Regions from separate parts of the Rhizobium sp. 01L410 genome, predicted to be linked through region 3. Evidence: predicted binding sites of a transcription regulator. Region 3 holds the regulator's gene; each other region holds the start of a gene.
What was found. The regulator PhoB, encoded in region 3, activates phosphate uptake and scavenging genes when phosphate is short. The targets are predictions, from matches to a motif close to TGTCATNNANCTGTCAT.

Region 1 (3,657 bases), 320 kb from region 3:
TCGGCGCGCAGCCCGGTGGCGATCCGGCCGCGATCGTCGAGGCTGACGGTGCGGGCCGGCGTCGAGGTGACCATAGCAATTGCCTTCGGCAGCGAAATGGACTCGACCTCATCGGCGATGATGAAGGGCGCATAGAGCATGCTGAGCGGCACGTAGTCGGAGGAAAGCACATCCAGCACGCCGCGCTCGGCGAGATCGCGGGCGGCGATATTGCCGGAATGCGACTTGCCACGCACGATGTTCGGCGCACCCATCAGCACGCTCATGCCGTGCTCGTGCGATGCCTTGGCGGCGTCGAAGCTCGTCGGGAACTCGGCAAGGCGCACGCCGTTCTCGATCGCCTCGTCCACATGATCGAGCGTTGCGTCGTCGTGACTGGCAATCGTGATGCCGCGTTCCTTGCAGATCTTGGAAATGGCGATGCGGTGGGGAGTAGAGTTGCGGGCGGATTCGGCAAGCCGCTTCTCGATAAACTTGGCAAATACCTCGTCGGAGAGGCCGCGCTTCTTCTGATAGTAGAAGATGTACTGGTCCATGGTCTGGAACTGCCGCTGGCCGGGAGCGTGGTCCATCAGCGAGACGAGCCGGACATAGGGGTCGTTCTCGAAGTCGGCGAAATGCTCCATGACGTTGTCGGCTGAAACCTCACAGCGCAGATGCAGCAGATGCTCGGCCCGCAGGCGGCCTTCCTGCTCGGCCTTCTGGATGGCGTCGGCCATGTCGCGCATCTCGCCGCGATCGAAGCCGCCATCCTCGTCCGCGCCCATGCGCAAGCAGTCGAAGACGGTGGTGATGCCGGAGGTGACGATCTGCGCATCGTGCGCCTGGATCGCTGCCGTCTTGTGCCAGCGCAGGCCGGGGCGTGGCGAGTAATGGCCTTCCAGATGGTCGGTATGCAGTTCGACGAGACCGGGAAGCAGGTAGTCGCCCTCGAAATCCTCGCCATGGGCCGAGTTGCCCTCGGAAATGTCGGCGATCTTCCCATCGCGGATCAGCAGCGAGCCGTGAAGGATGTCATCCTCGAGAATGATGCGGGCGTTGGAAAGCACGGTCTCTTTTGTCATTGCATCGTCTTTCAGCGTTTGGTGCCGGTAAGCGGCAAAAGGCTATGAACCTTGAAATCGGCGCCGCGTGTCTCCTCGGTGAAGACGGCGATGCCGGAAATGGGAAGCGGGCGGCCGGTGAAAGCGCCAAAACGCCGCTCCAGGATCGATTTCATCAGCGCCGAGCGCTCGTCGGGAACCTGGCCGGTCAATGTCATGTGGAAGCCGAAATCGTCCATGACATAGGGATAGCCCCAGCGCATCAGATTGGCTCTCTGGCTTTCCGTCAGCTTCTCCGGCTTGCGCCTGGCAATATCGGCCTCGGACAGGGCGGCACGCAGCGGCTCGAAGGACCTTACCACGCTTGCGGCAAAATCCTGAAGCGGCGGATGCAGCGAACCGGGTACGAGTGCGAAGAACCGGCCAAGCTGGCCGAGCACCAGTTCGGGAATTTCGAAGGCCGGAGTGCGGGCCGCGAAGTCCTCGACCACGGCCATCAGGTCGCTCTCGGTCACCGAGGAGGCAAGCGCGAATGGCGCCTTGATCGTCGCGTGGAAGCCGTAGCGGCGTGGATCTGCGGTCAGTGTCAGCTGCTCTTCGGCAGGAAGCCCCGCCTCTTCGGGAGCCGGGTAAGTTTCGCCGGAAAACGCATCGCGGCCGAGCCATTCGGCAGCCGCCCGCGTCAGGAAATCATCCTGCGGCGGCGTGAAATAGAGAGCGTATCGCAAAGGTCTTGTCCCGGGAAAACGTCAGAAACAGGGGTCGCAATGTCAGTGATTTGACCGCGGACTGCAAGCTCGTTCCCGGCTAAAAGATTTCCGTGACAGAATGATGATGACGCCGTGGCGCCATCATCTTTTTAATGTGTCTTGCTGCCCATCAGCCGGTGGCGAAGCGCGTTAGAGGCCATGTCGAACAGGAAGACGACGATCAGGATCAGGATGACCATATAAGCGACGTTCTCCCAGTTGGAGTTCGTGCGCATCGCTTCCCAGAGCTTCAGGCCGATGCCGCCGGCACCGACGGCGCCGATGATCGTCGCGCCGCGAACATTCGATTCCCACTGGTAGAGCGTCTGGCTGACGATGACGGGGACGATCTGCGGGATGATGCCGTAGCGATGAACGAGCATGGTCGAGGCACCCGTCGACTTGATGCCTTCGCGCGGCTTGTTGTCGATATTCTCGAGGCCTTCCGAATAGAGCTTTCCGAGCGTTCCCGTCTCCGTCAGGAAGATGGCGCCGGAACCGGCAAGCGGCCCGGGGCCGAAAGCACGGGTCAGGAACAGCGCCCAGATCAGCATGTCGACCGAGCGCAGGAAATCGAAGAAGCGCTTCAGCACTTGGTTCAGCAGCCGGTTCGGCGTGATGTTGCGCGCCGCCAGGAAAGCCAGCGGGAACGCCACCAGCGAGCCGAGCAGCGTGCCGAGGAAGGCCATGACGATGGTCTGGAAAAGCTTGGTCCAGACATCGCCGTGCTGCCAGGCAGAATTGTTCCAGATATTGTCGAAGGCAAGCGAGATGTTCGAGTGGCTGGGGTCGAGGCGGGGGCCCGAAACGATCAGGCTCAGAACTTCGCCGGCCGGCTTGTCAAAGAAAGGAGAATGCGTGTCGAAGACGAAATTCGCCCAGCCGAGGAAGCGCTTTCGCACCTTCACGCGGTCGGAGGCGATGCTGACGTCACCGGCAAAGCCGAGATCGGCAAGCACGTTGTCGTCATAGACGGTCATCCACGAGGGAACTTCGCCGACGACCTTCGGGGCGCCTGAAGAGAGATCGACGGGAACGCTGATGCCATGGGCGTTGACTGTCGTCATCGCCTTGGTGACCACGACCGTGCGGTTGGTGCCGCTGACGAAAACCGTGACGCTGCCGGGCTCGTTCTTCACCCAATCCGGATGCGGGTCGTCGCCGAGCGGCGAGAAGCGCGGGTAGCGCGTCTCGATCGAGCCGTCCTCTTGAATGCGGAATTCGGGCTGTACGTCATAGCTCACCCACTGGCTGAGATAGATGCCGACGCGCTCCCAATGGGCTTCGGCGAGTAGCTTCGGCAGGTCGAAGAACCAGACGGCGTAGAGACCATAGAGCAGCGTCGCGATCACGATCAGCAGGGCGCCGAACCGCTGGCGGAACGAGCGGTGGAAATATTCGGGATAGCGCGCCTCGATCTCGTGCATCCGGTTTGCGTCAATCACCGTCATGGCGGGCCTCAATGTTGCAGAAGGAAAGCGTGCTCGCCGACCAGACGGCGGCGCAGCCATGCGGAGAACTGATCAACGGCAACGATCGTCACGAAGAGCAACAGCACGAGAGCCACCGTCTTGGCGCCGAAGCCGCGCGAGATGGAAAGCTTCAGCTCCTCGCCGATGCCACCGCCGCCGACTGCGCCGATGATGGTCGAGGCGCGCACGTTGATCTCGAGGCGCAGCAGCGCGTAGGAGGCGAAGTTCGGCATGACTTGCGGCATGGCGGCGAAACGGACGCGCTCGAACCAGTTGGCGCCGACCGCCTTCATGCCTTCATCCGGCTTCATGTCGATATTCTCGACGACTTCGTAGAACAGCTTGCCGAGCGCGCCGATCGTATGCAGCGACACGGCGATGATCGCCGCCACC
Region 2 (3,657 bases), 190 kb from region 3:
GTCGGATTGCGGCAGGCACTGCAGCGAGAACTTCGAGCGGCCGGACTGGACGGTCATCGAGCCGCCATCGGTCGATGTCGCAAGCAGGACTTCCGAACCATCGGGCAGCTTGCGGACGATGTCGTAGAGCAGATGGGCAGGAACGGTGGTCGCACCGGCCTGTTCGACATTGGCGGGCGTCGCTTCGGTGACTTCGAGATCGAGGTCGGTCGCCTTCATGTCGAGGTTCTGGCCGTCGGCGCGCAGCAGGATGTTGGACAGGATCGGGATCGTGTTCCGTCGTTCGACGACGCGGTGAACGTGGTTCAGCGACTTCAGGAGGTTGGAACGCTCAATCGTAATACGCATGGGATGCTACCGCTTTCGACCGTGACTGTCCGGGCGCGCGAGCGCGCCAGAAAAATGCCTTTCCGGCTCCATGGCCGGAGGAGTGGACGGGCAAAATGGCAGAACTTTGCCGGGCATTGCAAGGGGTGCAAGGCTTTGCAGGCCTGCAAAGGCGCATTTACCCAATGATCCTCACAGAAATCCGAACCCTTGCCGCGAACGAAGCCTGCGCGCATAAAGAGCCGACGCCAGAGAGGGCCTTTGAAATTGAGTAATGAAGAGACGGCGGGCGAGGGCGGCAAGCTTCGCACCTACCGCCTGCATAATGTCAGCATCCCCGCCCGCCCGCTCGAAGCGGCGCTGTATCTGGTCGCAACGCCGATCGGCAATCTCGGCGATATCACGCTTCGCGCGCTGGAAACGCTGGCGGGAGCCGATGTGCTCGCCTGCGAGGATACGCGTGTGACGCGCGTGCTTCTCGATCGCTACGGCATCCAGAATCGGCCCTTTTCCTATCACGAATACAATGCCGACGAGGCCGGTCCGCGTCTGATGCAGGCGATCGAGGCCGGAAAATCGGTTGCGCTGGTCTCGGATGCCGGAACACCGCTGGTCTCCGATCCGGGCTACCGTCTGGCGCAGACAGCCATCGAGACCGGCTACAAGGTTGTTCCGATCCCGGGTGCTTCGGCCCCGCTGGCGGCCCTCGTCGGTTCCGGTCTGCCAAACGAAGCCTTTCTTTTCGCCGGTTTTCTGCCGGTCAAGGACAAGGCGCGCCGCGACCGGCTGGGCGAATTCGCAACCACGCCGGCAACGCTGCTGTTTTTCGAGTCCCCGCATCGCATCGGCGCGACGCTGGCGGCTGCGGCCGATGTGCTGGGCGGTGAACGCCTTGCCTCGGTTTGCCGCGAACTGACCAAGACCTATGAGGAATTCCGCCGTGGCACGCTCGCGGAACTTGCTGCCCACTACGCCGAGAACGACAATGTGAAGGGCGAGATCGTCCTCGTCGTGGCACCGGCCGCCGAGAAGCCGGCCGATGCTGCCGATGTCGATGCGATCCTTGCCGATCTCTCGGGCACGATGCCGACAGCCAAGGCGGCAGCCGAGGCCGCAAAGCTGACGGGTCTGCCCCGCAAGGAGCTTTATCAGCGCTTGCTGGAGATGAAGGCGGATGAGCGGTAGCGGCCCTCGCGCGGACAGGCAGAAGGCGCTGCGCCGGGGCCGGTTCTCGGAATACGCGGCCGCACTGTTTCTTATCCTGAAGGGCTACCGCATCGCCGCCTTCCGCTATCGCACCAAGCTCGGCGAGATCGATATCATCGCCCGCAAGGGCGATCTCGCCATTTTCGTCGAGGTCAAAGCACGGCGTGACGAGCGCGGCGCGGTCGACGCTGTTTCTTATGCGGCTCAGAAACGCATCCGTGATGCCAGCGACCTCTGGCTTGCCCGCCAGCCGGCCAATCACCTTCTATCGCAGCGTTACGACATCGTGGCCGTGTTGCCCGGCCGCTTGCCCCGGCATTTCCCAAATGCCTTCTAGCGGCATTGCATAGGCGTGCAGACAGCCAGGCTTTGTAATTTTTCTGTCATGCAAATGTAAAGGAGGCGTCACGTAAGGCCTCTATTGGCTTCCTCACCCCAACAATTGGTGGAGAGGATTTATCCATGTTCAAGACGTTTTCTCTGGCCGCTGCCGCGGTCGTATTGTCTTCGTCGGCATCGTTCGCCGCAACCGAGATCACCTGGTGGCACGCCATGGGTGGCGAACTCGGGCAGAAGCTCGAGCAGATCGTTCAGAAGTTCAACGACAGCCAGACCGAATATCACGTGACCCCGGTTTTCAAGGGCACCTATCCTGAGACCCTGACTGCCGCTATCGCCGCTTTCCGTGCTGGTCAGCAGCCGGCTATCGTTCAGGTCTTCGAAGTCGGCACCGGCACGATGATGGCCGCCAAGGGCGCCGTCTATCCGGTTTACAAGCTGATGGCCGACGAGGGCGAGCCCTGGGATCCGTCGAAGTTCATCGCGCCTGTCGTCGGTTACTACTCCGATCCGGAAGGCAACATCCTGTCCTTCCCGTTCAACTCCTCGACGCCGATCCTCTATTACAACAAGGACGTCTTCAAGAAGGCTGGCCTCGATCCGGAAGTTGCCCCGAAGACCTATGCCGAACTGGCTGAGTTCTCGAAGAAGATCGTTGACTCCGGCGCTGCCAAGTGCGGCTTCACCATTACCTATGCTGCAACCTGGCTCGGCCTCGAAAACTTCTCGGCCATCCACGACCTGCCCTACGGCACGCTGCAGAACGGCTTTGGCGGCACCAAGGCTGAGCTGAGCTTCAACGGCCCGAACCAGGCTCGTCTCTGGAGCGACCTGAAGAAGTGGCAGGATGCCGGTTACTTCCAGTACGGTGGTCCGGGCGGCGGCCCCGATGCAGCTCCGAAGTTCTACTCGCAGGAATGCGCCATTTACATGGGCTCCTCGGGCTCGCGCGCTGGTGTGATCAACAACGCCAAGGCCTTGCAGGTCGGCTTCTCGACACTGCCCTACTACGACGACGTCACCAAGGATCCGAAGAACTCGATCATCGGCGGCGCAACGCTCTGGACGCTGAACGGCCAGAAGCCTGAGGTCTACAAGGGTGTTGCCAAGTTCTACACCTACCTCAGCCAGCCGGAAGTTCAGGCTGATTGGCACCAGTTCTCGGGCTATCTGCCGATCACCAATGCTGCCTACGATCTCGGCAAGTCGCAGGGTTATTACGACAAGAACCCGGGCTCCGACGTTGGCCTGAAGCAGATCCTGCGCGGCACGCCGTCCGAAAACTCCAAGGGCGTTCGTTTCGGCAACCTGACCCAGATCCGCGACGTTATCGACCAGCAGTTCGAAACCGTGCTGTCTGGCAAGCAGACCGCCCAGCAGGCGCTCGACGAAGCCGTCAAGGAAGGCAACGCCATCCTGCGCGAGTTCGAAGCCGCCAACTCGAACTAAGCTTTCGAAGCAGAAGCTGAGCCCTCCCCAGTCCGGGGAGGGCCTTTCCATATCGGGCGAGCCATGCAGACAAAGCGCACAATCTTCTCGAACCGCGTCCTGCCATATTTTCTTTTGGCGCCGCAGCTCGCAGTCACCCTGGTCTTCTTCATCTGGCCGGCCTTTCAGGCCTTCCGGCAGTCCTTCCTGCGCGAAGACCCCTTCGGCATGAAGACCACCTTTGTCTGGTTCGCCAATTATACCAAGCTCTTCGGCAGCACCGATTATATGAACGCGCTGTGGGTGACGCTGATCTTCTCGGTTTCCGTCACCGTGTTGTCGATGGGGCTGTCACTG
Region 3 (3,657 bases):
TTCTCGTCGCAGAGCGCGCGCAGCGCCTTCATGAACTCGGTGGTCACAGGGCGAATGCCACCCTCGCCCTGAACCGGCTCGATCAGAATGCCTGCGGTCGCATCGGTGATTGCGGCGCGCACAGCGTCGATATCGCCGAAGGGCACCTGGTCAAAGCCAGGCGCCTTGGGGCCGAAGCCTTCGAGGTACTTTTCCTGCCCGCCTGCAGCGATCGTCGCCAGCGTCCGGCCGTGGAAGGCGCCTTCGAACGTGATGATATGGAAACGCTCGGGATGGCCCTTCGAATACTGGTAGCGGCGTGCGGTCTTGATCGCGCATTCCAGGGCTTCCGCGCCGGAATTGGTGAAGAACACCTTGTCGGCGAAAGTCGCCTCCGTCAGCCGCCTGGCGAGCTTTTCCTGCCCGGGGATTTCATAGATGTTGGACAGGTGCCAGACCTTGTCGGCCTGTGCCTTCAGGGTATCCACGACATGCGGATTGCTGTGGCCGACCGAGGTCACCGCGACGCCGGCACCGAAATCCAGATATCGTTCGCCGCTTTCGGTAATCAGCCACACGCCCTCACCTCGCTCGAACCGCAATGGGGCACGAGAATAGGTATCATATAGCGGCGCGGCTTCAGCCATGGCGCGGTCTCCTGTCAACTTACGGGCAACCGGACTCCGGCTAAAAACCAGGTCCGAAAAATTAAAAATGCCGCCTTTCGGCGGCGACTTGCACTATTTACTTTTCGCACTGCAATGTCAACAAAACTGCGGCTTTCGTGGCTTCTGAGAGACGCTCAAGCAATGTCGCGTTTTATCAACAGCTAATGTTGCAGAAATGACTCTCAGGGGAAGCAAGTTGGGGAAAACCCCGAATTCGATTCATCCGGATTCCTGCGACTCTTGTCACGGAGTCAGCCTCACACTAGGTTAAAACTCAATTACTAGACTGCATGCGGCGGAACTAGTCACCAAAATTAGTCAAGCGTTTCTTGTGTCGGATTCGTCCGGGGCAAACAGTGAGGGATTCTGCCTTCGCAACGCTTAAACGGCGGAGACACAGGGCATGAACTGGACAGACGAGCGGGTCGAGAAACTCAAGAAACTGTGGTCCGAAGGGCTGAGCGCGAGCCAGATCGCTGCCCAGCTTGGCGGCGTCAGCCGTAACGCCGTTATCGGCAAGGTTCACCGTCTGGCGCTGCCGGGCCGTGCGAAGGCCGGCGGCAACGCCACGGCTGCCCGCGCTCCCAAGCGTACGGCGGCAGCACCCCGCGCCCCAACCTACGCATCGCGTCTGGCGACGACCCGTACGGTCACCCGCCAGCAGGGCGCGACGATGCTGAAGGAAGAGATCGAAATCGACGTGATGGAGGAGATGGAATACCGTCCCGCCAAGAACGTGATCGTCCCGATTTCCCGCCGTCTCGGCCTGACGGAGCTCACCGAGCGCACCTGCAAGTGGCCGGTCGGCGATCCCTTGAAGGACGATTTCCACTTCTGCGGCTGCGAAAGCCCGGATTCTTCGCCTTACTGCACCTACCACCAGCGTCTGGCCTACCAACCGGTCAACGAGCGCCGCAGGGCAGCAGCCCGGGCAAACTGAGCCGGGTAAGCACAAACGAAAAACGGGCCTTACGGCCCGTTTTTTTGTGTCTCAATTCCGAAAGCTTCAAGCTTCCATCGAATATCCAGCGCCGCGAACGGTGCGGATGACATCCTGCATATTGGAGAAGTTCAGCGCCTTGCGCAGACGGCCGACATGGACATCGACGGTGCGCTCGTCGACATAGATGTCGTGACCCCAGACGCCATCCAGAAGCTGCGAGCGCGAGAAGACGCGGCCGGGAGAGGCCATCAGGAATTCCAGCAGGCGAAACTCGGTCGGTCCGAGACGGACTTCGCGGGTCTTGCGATGAACGCGGTGCGTCTCGCGGTCGAGTTCGATATCGCCGCATTTCAGCACGGTCGAGAGAACTTCGGGCTTAGCGCGGCGCAGCATCGCCTTGACGCGAGCGACGAGCTCGGGCGTCGAGAACGGCTTGACGACATAGTCGTCGGCGCCGGTCGACAGGCCGCGAACGCGTTCGCTTTCCTCGCCGCGCGCCGTCAGCATGATGATCGGCAGACGCTCGGTCTCCGGGCGCATGCGCAGCCGGCGGCAAAGCTCGATGCCTGATACGCCAGGCAGCATCCAATCAAGGATAAGAAGGTCCGGCGTCCGCTCCTGAAGGCGGATTTCCGCCTCATCGCCGCGCAGGATGGTGTCGACCTCGAAACCTTCGGCTTCGAGATTGTAACGAAGAAGCACGCTCAGTGCTTCTTCGTCTTCAACGACTGCAACTCTCGGGATCATTCTGTTCTGTCTCCTGAGGCCCGGTCCGGATATTATTCCGTGACCGCGCCGACGGTGTTGGCGGTGTCGTCCTTCGGACGCTCGCCCTCCGGCTGGGCGCCGGTCGCCATGTAGTAGATGGTTTCTGCGATGTTGGTGGCGTGGTCGCCGATGCGTTCGATGTTCTTGGCACAGAACAGCAGATGCGTGCAGCTGGTGATGTTGCGCGGATCTTCCATCATATAGGTCAGGAGCTCGCGGAACAGCGAGGTGTACATCGCGTCGATTTCCTCGTCGCGCTCGCGGATCGACTTCGCCTTGTCGGCGGCGCGCGTCGTGTAAACGTCGAGCACTTCCTTTAGCTGGACGAGCGCCAGTTCGGAGAGATGCTCCAGGCCGCGGCCGAGCTTGCGCGGAACGCCGGTGCTCTGCACGGCGATGACGCGCTTGGCGGTGTTCTTGCCGAGATCGCCGACGCGTTCGAGGTCGGCGGCGATGCGGATCGACCCCATGATCTCGCGCAGGTCCGACGCCATCGGCTGGCGGCGGGCGATGGTGACGATCGCCTTGTCGTTGATCTCGCGCTCGGCGTGATCGAGGATCACGTCGTCGGAGATGACCTTCTGCGCCAGTGCGCCGTCGCCATTGACCAGCGCGCGCACAGCGTCGGAGACCATCTGTTCCGCCAGACCGCCCATCTCGGAGATGCGGCGGGTCAGGAACTTCAGATCTTCGTCATATGCAGAAAAGATATGTGTCGATGCCATGGGAAATGTCCTTGAGTGTCTCTATCGGAAGTCGTGACGCCAAAGATCAGCCGAAGCGGCCCATGATGTAGTCCTGGGTGCGCGGATCGTCCGGATTGGTGAACATCTTGTCGGTGTCGTTCTCCTCGACGAGGTTGCCGAGGTGGAACATGGCGGTGCGCTGCGAGACGCGGGCCGCCTGCTGCATGGAGTGCGTCACGATGACGATCGTGTAGCTTTCGCGCAGCTCGTGGATCAGCTCCTCGACCTTTGCGGTTGCGATCGGATCGAGCGCCGAGCAGGGTTCGTCCATGAGGATGACCTCAGGCGAGACCGCGACGGCGCGGGCGATGCAGAGACGCTGCTGCTGGCCGCCAGACAGGCCGGTGCCGGATTCATGCACACGGTCCTTGACCTCGTTCCAGAGGCCGGCGCGCTGCAGGCTGGTTTCGACGATCTGGTCCATGTCGGCCTTCGACTTGGCGAGGCCGTGGATGCGGGGGCCGTAGGCGACGTTTTCGTAGATCGTCTTCGGGAACGGGTTCGGCTTCTGGAACACCATACCGACGCGGGCGCGCAATTCGACGACGTCGAT
Region 4 (3,657 bases), on a different contig from region 3:
ACGTCATTATCGATATAGGCCAGCGCCTTCGACTTTTCAGGCACGAAAGTTTCGCGCTCGACCGTCAGGAACGCGCTCAACACGGAATGGGACGTCACGTCCGTCGTACGGATCTGGTTGTCGACCATCTTCACGCGTGCTGCTTCGAAATCCATCTTATCCTCTTGCCCGTTTTCGGCGGCTACATGCGTCTCTTAATCCCGGGTTCGGATGCTTTCAAGGCTCCGCGCGCGGCTGCGGCAAGAATACTTGAGTGGACGCGGCGCTGTCGCGTGCGCCGGAGCGCATTCCAAACTCCGAAGTGGCATAAAGCGTGGCCCTGTGGTATTCTTGCAACCGGAGGAAATGAGGAGGAGCAGGCCATGTCTGCCATGTTCGTGCATTTCACACTCTTCGACTTGTTCATCGGTGCGGCGCTCGTCGGCATTCTTTGCTGCGGACTGGTCAACAGCCGGACGAGTTGAGGACAATCACAGCGCAGCAGGCAGGAATCAGTAGGCCCGCTCTTTAGGTTCGAATGCGAAGCACGGGTTTTACGATTTTCATTCTGCTGCTGATCGCCGCCGCAAGCGTCATTCTTGCGGGCGTCTTGTCCATGCGGCTATCCCTAGCGGGAACGCTCGGAGATTGCTTCACTGGCGCATGCGGCTACACGACCGTATTCATCGCCTGGCCGGGCTTGACGCTTAGCTTTTTTGCCATCGGCGCCTATCTTTATCTGAAATCCGCACCAAAACCCTGAACAGCGTTTCAGGAACCTGTCAGCTTCGCTTGCGATAAAGGCCGCAATCGAAGCGAACGCGGAATAGGCATGAACAGATCCCTGATACTCGGCGCCTGCTTTATCGGCGGTTTCGTCGCAATCATTCTCTGTATTCCACTGATCGGCTCTGCCGCACCCAGCGTCACCACAGGTGGCGTCTCGCCGATTGCCGCGCTTCAAAGATCGAATTGAGGCGTTGGATAGCCGCGCGGATCAGCGCATTGTCTTCAAAAGCGCCGCCAATGCCGCGGCATCCGCCCTCGCCACCCGCTCCCGCATATGCCCTTCGGCAAGATAGCCGACGGCATCCAGCGCTTCCTGCTCACTCCATCCGGCGGCCACGGCCGCCTCGATCAAATCGCGGAACGCGAATTGCAGCGCGTCCTGGCACCGGACGTGGCGGTCGGGATCGTCCTTGGTGACAAAGGGTTTTGAGATATTTCTCATATACGGATAATGAGCGGATTCGCCGAATGATCAAGGGCGCCGGATGCCGATTGACGGTGGACGAGTTGTTGCCGGTCAAGATTTTTCGAAAAACACCTCTTGCGGTTTCCTTTGGATCATTCTAAATCCGCGCCACCACTGAACAAGTCGTTCACGGATGGCCTCGTGGCGGAGTGGTGACGCAGAGGACTGCAAATCCTTGTACCCCGGTTCAATTCCGGGCGAGGCCTCCAAATTCAACAATCCAAGCTTGTATTGTCGGAATACATCCCCGCCCCTGCGGCCGGTGATGTATTATCCATTTTTGGGATAATGCTGTTTAAGCTAAAGCTTATCTGTGAATATAATCAGACTCTACTTCTGATAATATAGACATGATCAAAATCCCATGTGACGTTGCATCCTGCGTATAGAAGCGGGATGACACATGGCGAAAACGAGATACATTTTCGATCATAAGTCTGAGAAAGCGGTCCTGTTTCAAGCAGGCAAGTTTTTGTTCCCAATCGGCGGCAGCAAGGCCGAGCACTGGATCGACGGAGACTATGTTTTCTCCCTGACGACGCAAAAAATTACCTACTGGATCCTCGGCCAGGACTTGTATGGCCATATCGGCAACGGCGAACTGACCCGCGAGCCGCTGTTCTACTTCGGTGAATGAGCAGACTTGACTATTCGCTTAAATGAGAACAAAATAGGAACATCAGACGGAGGTTCCTATGACCCATGCCGAACAGGTGATTGCGAATGCGCTTGCGACCGTGGCTGCCAGCCGCGCCGAGCGGGAAAAGGACGAGGAGCGCAGACGGCGCGTGTTCGGCAAGATCGATATCGGCCTGCCCCTGCCTCAGATCAAGAACCGGCAGCTGACACTCGACCTTCATTAAGAGAATCGTATTCCCGAGGCTGTGTGAAACCTGCCTCAAACGCGTGGAAAAGCCTGCTGGCGCGGTATGTTCGGCCCGGCTTTTATTGCAACAGGACCCCATTTGTGACAGTTGCGTGACAACTCAAGCACTCACGGGGTCGCCATGTTAAGCTGGTTTCGCAAACTTCTTCCGCGCGAAGATCGATTCTTCGATCTTTTTGCTCAGCACTCGCGCACCGTCGTCGGCGCGGCGGAATCGCTGAACGAATTGCTGGCCGGAAACGATACCGAGCGGCATTGCAACCGCATCGTCACGCTGGAAAACGAGGCCGACGATATTACCCGCGAAGTTTTGCTGGCCGTGCGCCGCAGCTTCATCACGCCATTCGACCGCGGCGACATCAAGGATCTGATCCAGTCGCTCGATGACGCGATCGACATGATGCACAAGACGGTCAAGACCATCCGCCTGTTCGAACAGAAGAGCTTCGATCCCGGTATGCAGGAGATGGGCAAGGAAATCGTCAAGGCGGCACATCTGATTGCCGAGGCCATTCCGCTTCTCGACCGGATGGGCGCCAATGCGCAGCGGCTGACATCGATCGCTGAGGAAGTCACTCGGGTCGAAGGCAAGTCGGACGAGCTTTACGATCTCGGTCTGAAAGACCTGTTCCGCCGTCACGGCGCCTCCAACCCGATGGCCTATATCATCGGCAGCGAGATCTATGCCGAGCTCGAAAAGGTGGTCGACCGGTTCGAGGACGTTGCCAACGAAATCAGCGGCATCGTGATCGAGAACGTCTGATGGATGCCACCCTCGCCTTTCCGCTGCTGATCGGACTGATCGCGGTCGCGCTGTTCTTCGATTTCCTGAACGGACTGCACGATGCGGCGAACTCGATCGCGACAATCGTCTCGACTCGTGTGTTGAAGCCCCAATATGCCGTGATGTGGGCGGCGTTCTTCAATTTCATCGCCTTCCTGTTCTTCGGTCTGCATGTGGCGGAAACGCTGGGCACCGGTATCATCAATCCCGAGATCGTCAGCCCGCTGGTGATTTTTGCGGCCTTGATGGGCGCGATCATCTGGAACATCGTCACCTGGGTCTTCGGGATACCGTCGAGTTCGTCGCATGCACTGGTCGGCGGTCTCGTCGGCGCCGGCCTCGCCAAGGTCGGCTTCAGCTCGATCGTCTGGGGCGGCCTGCTGAAAACGGCAGGAGCCATCGTGCTGTCGCCGATGATCGGCTTTCTGCTGGCGCTGTTCCTGGTGCTCGCCGTCTCGTGGATCTTCGTGCGGCAGACGCCGTTTGCCGTCGACAGCACCTTCCGCATCCTGCAGTTCGTCTCCGCCTCGCTCTATTCGCTTGGCCATGGCGGCAATGATGCGCAGAAGACCATGGGCATCATTGCCGTGCTTCTCTATTCGCAGGGCTATCTCGGCGGCAGCTTCCACGTTCCGCTGTGGGTCGTGCTTTCCTGCCAGACGGCGATGGCGCTCGGTACGCTCTTCGGCGGCTGGCGAATCGTCCACACGATGGGATCGAAGATCACCAAGCTCAATCCTATGCAGGGTTTCT

Region 1: a site for PhoB is predicted at 1,864-1,880, ahead of AC1DV9_RS09250 (DUF1045 domain-containing protein). Genes of this name have one in related genera too.
Region 2: a site for PhoB is predicted at 1,904-1,920, ahead of ugpB (sn-glycerol-3-phosphate ABC transporter substrate-binding protein UgpB). Genes of this name have one in related genera too.
Region 4: a site for PhoB is predicted at 2,202-2,218, ahead of AC1DV9_RS19045 (DUF47 domain-containing protein). Genes of this name have one in related genera too.

What each region holds. Positions count from the first base shown of each region.
Region 1 covers NZ_JBFTST010000003.1:396,065-399,721, reverse strand. Annotated here, with positions in the region: gene AC1DV9_RS09255 (alpha-D-ribose 1-methylphosphonate 5-triphosphate diphosphatase) at 1-1,064, opposite strand, end outside; gene AC1DV9_RS09250 (DUF1045 domain-containing protein) at 1,076-1,771, opposite strand; gene phnE (phosphonate ABC transporter, permease protein PhnE) at 1,903-3,243, opposite strand; gene phnE (phosphonate ABC transporter, permease protein PhnE) at 3,252-3,657, opposite strand, start outside.
Region 2 covers NZ_JBFTST010000003.1:259,449-263,105, reverse strand. Annotated here, with positions in the region: gene dnaN (DNA polymerase III subunit beta) at 1-348, opposite strand, end outside; gene AC1DV9_RS08505 (hypothetical protein) at 444-602, shown strand; gene rsmI (16S rRNA (cytidine(1402)-2'-O)-methyltransferase) at 595-1,512, shown strand; gene AC1DV9_RS08495 (YraN family protein) at 1,502-1,870, shown strand; gene ugpB (sn-glycerol-3-phosphate ABC transporter substrate-binding protein UgpB) at 1,996-3,321, shown strand; gene ugpA (sn-glycerol-3-phosphate ABC transporter permease UgpA) at 3,385-3,657, shown strand, end outside.
Region 3 covers NZ_JBFTST010000003.1:72,275-75,931, forward strand. Annotated here, with positions in the region: gene AC1DV9_RS07560 (aspartate aminotransferase family protein) at 1-626, opposite strand, end outside; gene AC1DV9_RS07565 (GcrA family cell cycle regulator) at 1,051-1,587, shown strand; gene phoB (phosphate regulon transcriptional regulator PhoB) at 1,654-2,337, opposite strand; gene phoU (phosphate signaling complex protein PhoU) at 2,370-3,083, opposite strand; gene pstB (phosphate ABC transporter ATP-binding protein PstB) at 3,130-3,657, opposite strand, start outside.
Region 4 covers NZ_JBFTST010000008.1:210,757-214,413, forward strand. Annotated here, with positions in the region: gene AC1DV9_RS19015 (protein-L-isoaspartate O-methyltransferase family protein) at 1-155, opposite strand, end outside; gene AC1DV9_RS19020 (hypothetical protein) at 812-955, shown strand; gene AC1DV9_RS19025 (hypothetical protein) at 977-1,210, opposite strand; tRNA gene AC1DV9_RS19030 (tRNA-Cys) at 1,370-1,443, shown strand; gene AC1DV9_RS19035 (hypothetical protein) at 1,638-1,871, shown strand; gene AC1DV9_RS19040 (hypothetical protein) at 1,930-2,097, shown strand; gene AC1DV9_RS19045 (DUF47 domain-containing protein) at 2,242-2,883, shown strand; gene AC1DV9_RS19050 (inorganic phosphate transporter) at 2,883-3,657, shown strand, end outside.